DNA from 3 places in the Paraflavitalea sp. genome. Region 2 is predicted to be linked to each of the others. Evidence: riboswitches for the same ligand, from Rfam matches in the RefSeq annotation. Region 2 holds a riboswitch; each other region holds the start of a gene.
The links. A riboswitch is a leader RNA that binds a small molecule or an ion and turns the genes downstream of it on or off. The one in region 2 is predicted to bind cobalamin.

Region 1 (3,265 bases), on a different contig from region 2:
CAGTAAATATTACCCGCCTTTTCCCGGCACGCGCACACATAAAAAAGATCTACCACAATGGGCTTGCACCGCGTATAGCCGTTTCTAAAAAGATCATTCCTCAGTTGTTGTTATATGCCAGCGTTGCCAAAGGCTTTTCGCCACCCACCACACAGGAGATATTACCCTCCACCTCGGTCATTAGCACCAGCCTGAATGCAGAAGAAGGCGTAAATTATGAGACAGGTATCAAAAGCAGCTGGCTGCAACAAAGACTATATGTTGAGGTCAACGCCTTTTACTACCGCCTGCAAAATGCCATTGTACTCCGCCGTGATGCCAGCAATGCCGATTACTTCGTCAATGCCGGTTCTACCAAACAAAGAGGACTGGAATCGCAAGCCTCCTACCAGCTGTTGCCCAATCGTAAAGGATTTATAACAGCCGCCCGTCTTTGGATCAGCCACACCTGGAGCCGCTTTAGATACGATGAATTTAAACAAGGCACTGCCGACCTCTCCGGCAAGCAACTGCCCAGCGTGGCGCCCCATATCGTAACTGGCGGACTGGACCTGGCCACCCGGCCTGGGCTGTACACCAACCTCACCTGGTATTACAGCGATCCCATTCCACTCGACGATGCCAACACGGTGATAGCCTCATCTTATCAGTTATTCGGCGGCCGCATCGGATGGCGCGCCCGCTTCACCAAAAAGATAGGCGCCGATTTTTTTGCTGGAGCCGACAATCTATTCAATGTACAATACAGCCTCGGCAATGATATCAATGCCGCCGCAGGCAGATACTTCAACCCGGCCGCTGGCGCCAACTACTTTGGCGGCATCACACTGAAATACGCCTTCGGACAATAAAAAAATACTACGACCACGTCTAAAAAAGCCCGCCAAAAGCGGGCTTTTTTTGTGCTATCAAAAAAAATAAAAACTTCATACTTACAGAGACCTTTCAGAGACATTACAGAGAGTTTATAGAGACCTTATAGAGACTTTAGCCCGGATCTGCCCTATACCTGGCCCCTACCTTGCCCGGGGCTGGCCAGGGTCTGGTCCTATCCCGCCTGCCCCTTTCGGAACGGATGCCGGCAACCATGCCCACAAACACCCAACCCCAAATCCCGGGGTAAACCCTTACATTTGCCGCGTTAATTGGTTTCCGCTCCGCCGCCAGGCAGAACGGATTAAAAGGGAAACCGGTGTAAGTCCGGTGCTATCCCCGTAGCTGTAAGTTTCGTGAGTACCACTCACCAGGTTCAATCTTCGTACCACTGTTCTACCCGCTTATCCGGCAGAATGGGAAGGTCTTGAACCAGGGAAACAAGCCAGAAGACCTGCCAGTTATCAGCAACAACATCGACGAGCTTTCGGGTGAAAAGCCGGGATTGAAACCGTCTACAGGCAGTAGACATTTCATTTCTGTTTGAATCATTTTATTCCGAAGGTTCATAGTTCATCATTACAAACAAACTATGAGCATGACAAGAAAGTTACTCGCACTATCAGCCCTGCTGGCAGCCATGAACGCGCAGGCGCAAGACTCAACTGCAAAAAGAGATTTGGATGAAGTAGTGGTTACCGCTACCAAATACCCTGTTAAACTTAGTGAAACAGGAAAAGTAGTGACCGTTATCGGCCGCGAGCAAATAGAACGCAGCAGCGGCAAAAGCCTCGCCCAGGTATTGACCGAGCAAACAGGCATCATCGTAAACGGCGCCAACAGCAACCCCGGTAAAGACAAATCGATCTTTTTACGCGGCGCCTCCAACGACTACACCTTGATATTACTCGATGGCATTCCTGTAAACGATCCCTCCGGGGCAGGCGGCGCATTCGACCTGCGCTTGTTTCCCGTAGAACAGATCGACCACATTGAAATCTTGAAAGGCAGCCAGTCTACCCTCTACGGGTCAGATGCAGTAGCCGGCGTTATCAATATCATCACGAAGAAAAAAGGCAGCAAAGCAATCGGCTTCAACGGCGGCGCTACCTATGGCAGCTTCAACACCTTCACCGGCGATGCTGGCCTGAGTGGCCACAAAGGCATCCTGGATTATAATGTAAATTACTCTTACACCAGTACAGACGGAATTTCCGAAGCAGCCGACACCACCGGCAAAGGCAACTTCGATAAGGACGGATTTAACAGGCACAGCGTACAAGCAAATCTCGGCATCCAGGTAACCGACAAGATCAGGATCGCCCCCTACTATCGCTATAGCTATTTCAACGCCAACACCGACGGTGGTTCTTTCTACGACACCAAAGACCAATTTGTATACCTGCTCAACAATACCGGCGCCACTGCTACTATTGGTTTGCCCAAAGGCACCATCACAGCCAACTACGGATACTCCTATTCAAGGCGTAACTACGCCACCGACTTCGGCAACTCCTTTTTCAGAGGCGGTTTCCACAGCGGCGAAGTATACCTCACCCAAAACCTGAGCGATAGGGTAAAGATGCTGGTCGGCGTAAACTACCAGAGCTACAAACTCACCGATTCCACGCTGACACCTAAGAACCCTTCCACCAACATCGTGAGCCCTTACCTGTCATTCCTCATGCAAAGCGCAGAAGGATTGAGCGTGGAAGTGGGCGGCCGGTACAACCACCACTCCGAATTTGGCACCCAATTCACCTATAGCTTCAATGCCGCCTATCTGATCAATAACCAGATTAAAGCATTTGCCAACGTTTCTACAGGTTTCAAAGCACCTACAGTGATGGACCTGTTTGGCCCCTCCTGGTTTGGCAGCAATCCCAACCTGAAACCGGAAGAATCTTCCAACCTTGAAGCAGGCGTACAATGGCAAACCCTGCAAAATAAATTACAGGTTACCGCTACAGGATTTTACAGAGACATCAAGAACGTGATCGCTTATGTAGCCGGCAAGTCCATCAATATCGACCAGCAAAAAGACAAAGGCGTCGAACTCGAAGCAACCCTGCGCCCCACCGACCAGTGGACGATCAAAGCCTCTTACACCTATGTAACAGGTGATATCTACCAATCACGCAGCGGTAAAGACACGAGCTATTTCAACCTGCTCCGCAGGCCCAAAAACACGATAGTGGCCAGCGTAGGATACCAGGCTACACCACAGTTGTTCATCAGCCTGTCTGCACAAAGCCTGGGCGAAAGAACAGACCTGTCGTTCGGACCACCCCCGGCCTATGCCACCATTCCTGTAGACCTGAAAGCCTACACGCTGATCAACGCCTATGTAGAATACAAGCTATTCAAGAACAAGGTGCGCCTGTTTGTAGAT
Region 2 (3,265 bases):
TACTGGATGCAGGAGATGATCGACGGTGATATGAAGAAAAGGCAGGTGTGGGCCAAGGTGCTGGAAAGCCGTCAGCAAAAGGGTTTGCCTTATATCTTCTTCTCCGATAATGTAAACAGGAACAAACCGCAGGTATATAAAGACCACAATCTTACTATTCATGCCAGCAATCTTTGTTCGGAGATCATGCTGCCTTCTACGTGGGAAGAGTCTTTCATCTGTTGCTTATCTTCTATGAACCTGGAGCTGTATGATGAATGGAAAGATACCAATGCTGTGAAGCTGGCTGTATTCTTCCTCGATGCCGTGCTGCAGGAGTTCATTGCCAAAACTGAGGGTAATCATTACCTGGAGGCTGCCAACCGATTTGCCAAGAGGCACCGTGCATTGGGATTGGGCGTGTTGGGCTGGCACTCGTATCTGCAAAAGAATATGATCTCTTTTGAAGGTTTACGCGCCAAGCAACTGACTGCTATGATCTTTAAGGATATTCATGATAAGGCTCAGAAGGCCAGTAAAGATCTGGCATGGATCTATGGAGAGCCTGAACTGTTGAAGGGTTATGGCAAGCGGAATACGACTGTATTGGCTATTGCGCCTACGACTTCTTCCAGTGCTATCCTGGGCCAAACGTCTCCCGGTATCGAGCCTTTCAGCAGCAACTATTATAAAGCGGGTCTTTCCAAGGGTAACTTCATGCGTAAGAATAAGTACCTGAAGGAACTGCTGATCAAGAAGGGCATCGATAATGAAGATACGTGGCGCGATATCATGTTGAACCACGGTAGCGTGCAGCATCTCTCTGCACTGACTCAAGAGGAGAAGGATGTGTTCAAGACTTTCAAAGAGATCAGTCAGCTGGAGATCATCCAGCAGGCTTCTATACGTCAGCAGTTTGTTGATCAATCCCAAAGTCTCAACCTCAATATACCGGCTGACCTGCCCGTGAAAGAGGTTAACAAGTTGTTGATCGAAGCCTGGAAGCTGGGTATTAAAACGTTGTATTATCAACGTAGCCAGAGTGTTTCTAAAGAAATGGTGACTAACCTCGTAAGCTGCAAGAGCTGCGAAGCATAGGATAAGGGTATTGTTTCATTTTGATGTGCAAATAGATTAATTTTGCCCTCGCAAGTTCTTTCTTATCATCTTATCAAGCAGCAAAGGTTCCCGCTAACCCGGGATTAATAGGGAATTGTGTGAAAATCACAAGCTGTCCCGCAACTGTATGTAACATACCTGAGTTTTTACCCTTGTTGTCCACTGTCCCGACTATGGTTGGGATGGGAAGGACGGTAGAAACGTTACAAGCCAGGAGACCTGCCTTACTGTATTTGACAATGCTTTCGTGGAATGAAGCTGTTGTTGATCTGATAGGCTTATTGTATAATGACCGGCCGTGTATGTATATTTTATACTATGCGGGACTGGCTATTTATGCGTATGCCTTTGTTTCACTTCTACTTCTTTTCACCAAACATTGCGGGTTTTAACGAAGGGCTTTTAACTGATTATTCATTTTAAAAGCATTCATCATGCAGACACACAATCTCGGCTACCCGCGGATAGGCAGCCAGCGTGAACTGAAGAAGGCTTCCGAGCAGTACTGGGCCGGAAAGCTAACCGCACAACAATTGATGCAGACGGGCAGTACAATCCGTTTGCAAAACTGGCAACTTCAAAAGGATGCCGGTATCGATCTGGTTCCCTGTAATGATTTCTCTTTTTATGACCAGGTGCTGGACACCAGCCTGCTGGTGGGGGCTATCCCTGCCCGTTACCACGACCTGATGCACGACAAGCAGCTGCCGCATATCGACCTGCTGTTTGCCATGGCGCGTGGTTATCAAAAGGGTGGTTACGACATCACCGCTATGGAGATGACGAAATGGTTCGATACGAACTATCATTACATCGTTCCTGAGTTTACTGCGAACCAGCAATTCACTTTGTATCACAACAAGGTGCTGAATGAATTCAATGAAGCGAAACGTCATGGTATCGCCGCCAAGCCTGTGTTGCTGGGGCCTGTATCGTTCCTGCTGCTGGGCAAGGAAAAGGAAAGTGGCTTTCACCGTCTTGAGTTGCTGAAAAAGCTGTTGCCTGTGTATGTAGAAGTACTGGCGAAGCTGGAAGAGGCAGGTGCTTATTATGTGCAACTGGATGAGCCTTGTTTATCGCTGAATCTTTCGGTAGCCGAGCGGCAAGTATTTGCCAAGGCTTACCTCGAGATCAAGAACAGGTTTCCGCAGCTGCAGATCATTCTGGCGAGTTATTTCGAGTGTTATGGTGAAAATCTTTCTATGGCATTGAGCCTGCCTGTGCAGGTGCTGCACCTTGACCTCGTTCGTTGTCCATCGCAGCTGGATGATATTCTTGCTACGGATATTGCCCGTTCAAGAACGGTGCTTTCACTTGGTGTGGTGGATGGCCGGAATATCTGGAAGAACAATTTTGAGAAGTCTCTCAGTCTTATCAATAAGGCTGTTGAAAAACTGGGCAAGGAAAGGGTGTGGATCGCTCCTTCCTGTTCTTTGCTGCATGTGCCTTGCGACCTGGAACTGGAAACGAATGAAAAGGTGTTGACGCCAGAGATCAAGCAATGGATGGCTTATGCCAAACAGAAAATCGACGAGGTGATCACACTTAAGCAGCTGGCCAGTGGTGACAACAACGTGATCGCTGCGGCGAAGCTGCAAGCCAATATACAGGCTAACAGGAACCGTCAGACTTCTGCGCTGATCCACAGTAAGGTGGTGAAGGAAAGGGTGGCGGGCATCACTGATAAGGATGCTGCGCGCAACAGTGTGTTCTCTATCCGGAAGCATAAGCAGCATGATCTGTTGAAGCTGCCACAGTTCCCGACCACGACTATCGGTTCTTTTCCGCAGACTGCGGAAGTGCGCAGCTGGCGGGCCAACTGGAAGAAGGGTGATCTGACGCAGGAACAGTATGATGATCTGATCGCCAAAGAAACGGAGGAGTCTATCCGCTGGCAGGAAGCGATCGGCATCGATGTGCTGGTGCATGGTGAGTTTGAGCGTAATGACATGGTGGAATACTTTGGTGAGCAGCTGAGTGGTTTTGTGTTTTCCAAGAATGGCTGGGTACAGAGTTATGGCAGCCGTTGTGTGAAGCCTCCTATCATCTATGGTGATATAAGCCGCCCCGCTCCTATGACCGTGCGCTGGACTTCTTTTGCACAATCGCTCACTGATAAACCTGTAAAGGGAATGCTTACCGGCCCGGTAACTATTTTGCAATGGAG
Region 3 (3,265 bases), on a different contig from region 2:
TGACTGTAACGATTTCTTAATGTTTGTTAAGGTTTTACATGGGTACAAGGCAGACACTCCGCCTGTTCAGCATGTACTATTCGATAAAGCAAGTGTGTCACACAGTGTACGGGCCTAATCAGCAGCCTTTAGCAGTATAAGGGTCAAAAAGAGGAGGAGAGTCAGTGGGCTGGCACAATCCTATAGCATGTACTGTCGCTTAATACATACTACCGGTATTGGCCGGCCGGTTTTTATTAAATACATACCTCAACCAAGGTGGCTATACAGCCAGTTGCAATTTCAGATAACCCGGACCTTCGAAATACATAAGCTATCGTAGCGTTCCCGTTTTTAGAACTTTAGGCCCGGGTTATTGAAATTGCGTAGATTTTCTCATGATCATAGGTGGCCCTTCGATTAACCCGGACCACACCATAAATTTCATCCATTATTTACATCCTTGTTTTATTTCGACAGACTAAAATTTCCATAATTGACCACTAACCCAAATGTTAACATTGGGTTAAGTGTTTGTAAGTAGAAGAATGCTGTATTCGGTATACGGTGTATAGAATGGAGAGTCCTGTATTACAAATTTACCCAGCTAAAGTGTTGAGAGCAGGACAATTTTAAGCAAAAGCCCATCCGGTAAGGCTCTTGACGGTTGTCAATTCAGCGTGGAAGAATTATCCACCCCCTGTTACTAAGTTCATTTGACCAGCCCCGCCTCGAAGTTTAAGTTTGTATTCGCTCTTTTACAAAATATTGTGTTGGTGCCCGTCTATTTGCCTCAAAAACAGGTATTTAGACAGGCTTAAAAGGGAACCATGTGTAAATCATGGACTGTTGCGCAACTGTGAATTTCGTGAATTGGCAATCGGCAATCGGCAATAAGTAGTGGCTTTAAAATCGCTTACTTTTCGCCACTCCGGTTTGTAGCTTTCGCGGACAAAGTCAGATACCTGCCATACAATTAAGTGCCACACCTTCGCATCAAAGGTAATTCGCACTGCTATACTGTCACTCACTGCACCCTCACCCCTCCGGTCAGTGGCGTGGCCACGTATTGTGTTGTTCCCTTTTGTAACGGGTGATCGCTGGTTCCATCCATGGAAGTGTATTTCTATGGAAGGATATCGTCGTCGGTAGAAGGCAAGGCAACGAGGAGAAGACAGACTATTACTAATATAACTATACCATTGAGCCATGAGCAACGAAAACGAAATATTACTGCAGGAAAACAAAGACCGCTTTGTTATTCTGCCCATCAATTATCCCAGGGTGTGGGAAATGTACAAGAAGCATGAAGCAAGCTTCTGGACAGCGGAAGAGATCGATCTGAGCGGTGACCTGCAACACTGGGCGAACTTAAACGATGGTGAACGTCATTTTATTTCGCATGTACTGGCATTCTTTGCTGCCAGCGATGGTATTGTGAATGAGAACCTGGCAGTCAACTTCATGAGCGAAGTGCAATTGCCCGAAGCACGTTGCTTCTATGGCTTCCAGATCATGATGGAGAACATCCATTCTGAAACATACGCTTTATTGATCGACACCTATATTAAAGATCCCCAGGAAAAGCATCGCTTGTTCCATGCTATCGATACGGTGCCTGCTGTGAAAAAGAAAGCGGAGTGGGCGCTGCGCTGGATCGAGAATGGCAGTTTCGCTGAAAGACTCGTAGCCTTTGCCGCCGTAGAAGGTATTTTCTTCAGTGGCAGCTTCTGCTCCATCTTCTGGTTAAAGAAGAGAGGCCTGATGCCCGGTCTTACATTCAGCAATGAACTGATCAGTCGTGATGAAGGCTTGCATTGCGAATTTGCCTGCTTGCTGTACAGCATGCTGAGTAAAAAGATGACGCAGGAAGAAGTATACGCTATCATCGGCGATGCGGTGAAGATTGAAAAGGAATTCATCACGGAAGCACTGCCTGTGGACCTGATCGGTATGAATGCCAAGCTGATGCAGCAATACATCGAGTTTGTAGCTGACCGCTGGCTGAGTGAACTGGGCTATCCCAAAATGTTCAACAGCACCAATCCTTTCGACTTCATGGAAATGATCTCCCTGGAAGGTAAGACTAACTTCTTTGAAAAGCGTGTGGGCGATTACCAGAAGAGTGGCGTGATGGGTAATAAAGAAAGCCAGTCATTTTCGTTGGAGGAAGATTTCTAAACAGGCATTAGCCTTTAGCTATTAGCTTTTAGGGCTTTTGCTTTGCTAACACCTAATGGCTAAAAGCTAACAGCTTAAAAAGCATTAATCACTTATCATAAATACTTACTGACCCATGTTTGTAATAAAAAGAAACGGCAAAAGAGAATCTGTCAAGTTTGACAAGATCACTGCCCGCATAGAAAAACTATGCTATGGGCTCGACAGGCGGTTTGTGAATTCCATCGATGTAGCGAAGAAGGTTATTGAAGGTTTGTATGATGGCGTTACCACTACCGAACTGGATAACCTCGCTGCAGAAACTGCTGCTTCCTTAACGGTGAAGCACCCGGATTATGCGTTGCTGGCCAGCCGCATCGCAGTGAGCAACCTGCATAAGAATACCATCAAGACTTTTTCCGATACGATGAAGTTGCTGTACGAATGCAGGGACAGCAAGGCTGGTAAAGCAGCTCCTTTGCTGGCTGATGACGTGTGGGCTATCATCCAGGAGCATGCCGAATTGCTGGATTCTACGATCATCTACGATCGTGATTACAGCTTCGATTATTTCGGTTTCAAAACACTGGAAAAATCTTACCTGCTGAAGGTGGATGGCAAAGTGGTGGAGCGTCCACAGCATATGTTCATGCGTGTATCGGTGGGTATTCATAAAAACGATATCGAGAGCGCTATCAAGACTTATCACCTGATGTCTGAGCGCTGGTTTACACATGCCACGCCAACCTTGTTCAATGCCGGCACGCCTAAGCCGCAAATGAGCAGCTGCTTCCTGCTGACTATGAAGGAGGACAGCATCGATGGTATTTATGACACCTTGAAACAAACTGCCAAGATATCTCAGAGTGCTGGTGGCATCGGTCTTTCTATCCACGGCATCCGTGCTACCGGTAGCTATATCGGCGGCACTAATGGTACCAGCAATGGTATCATCCCTATGCTGCGTGTGTTTAATGATACTGCCCGCTATGTAGATCAGGGCGGTGGTAAGCGCAAAGGTGCTTTTGCCATTTACCTGGAGCCCTGGCATGCTGACGTTTTTGAATTCCTTGATCTGCGCAAGAACCATGGTAAGGAAGAAATGCGTGCAAGAGATTTGTTCTAT

Region 1: another riboswitch for cobalamin. It lies ahead of AC5JBY_RS07415 (TonB-dependent receptor plug domain-containing protein); the one in region 2 lies ahead of metE (5-methyltetrahydropteroyltriglutamate--homocysteine S-methyltransferase).
Region 3: another riboswitch for cobalamin. It lies ahead of AC5JBY_RS23995 (ribonucleoside-diphosphate reductase small subunit); the one in region 2 lies ahead of metE (5-methyltetrahydropteroyltriglutamate--homocysteine S-methyltransferase).

What each region holds. Positions count from the first base shown of each region.
Region 1 is NZ_JCACET010000008.1:1,118,946-1,122,210, reverse strand. Features, by position in the region: gene AC5JBY_RS07420 (TonB-dependent receptor) at 1-851, shown strand, start outside; cobalamin riboswitch at 1,130-1,349, shown strand; gene AC5JBY_RS07415 (TonB-dependent receptor plug domain-containing protein) at 1,472-3,265, shown strand, end outside.
Region 2 is NZ_JCACET010000009.1:131,961-135,225, reverse strand. Features, by position in the region: gene AC5JBY_RS16390 (ribonucleoside-diphosphate reductase subunit alpha) at 1-1,077, shown strand, start outside; cobalamin riboswitch at 1,145-1,339, shown strand; gene metE (5-methyltetrahydropteroyltriglutamate--homocysteine S-methyltransferase) at 1,533-3,265, shown strand, end outside.
Region 3 is NZ_JCACET010000010.1:1,692,505-1,695,769, reverse strand. Features, by position in the region: cobalamin riboswitch at 737-966, shown strand; gene AC5JBY_RS23995 (ribonucleoside-diphosphate reductase small subunit) at 1,189-2,160, shown strand; gene AC5JBY_RS23990 (ribonucleoside-diphosphate reductase subunit alpha) at 2,276-3,265, shown strand, end outside.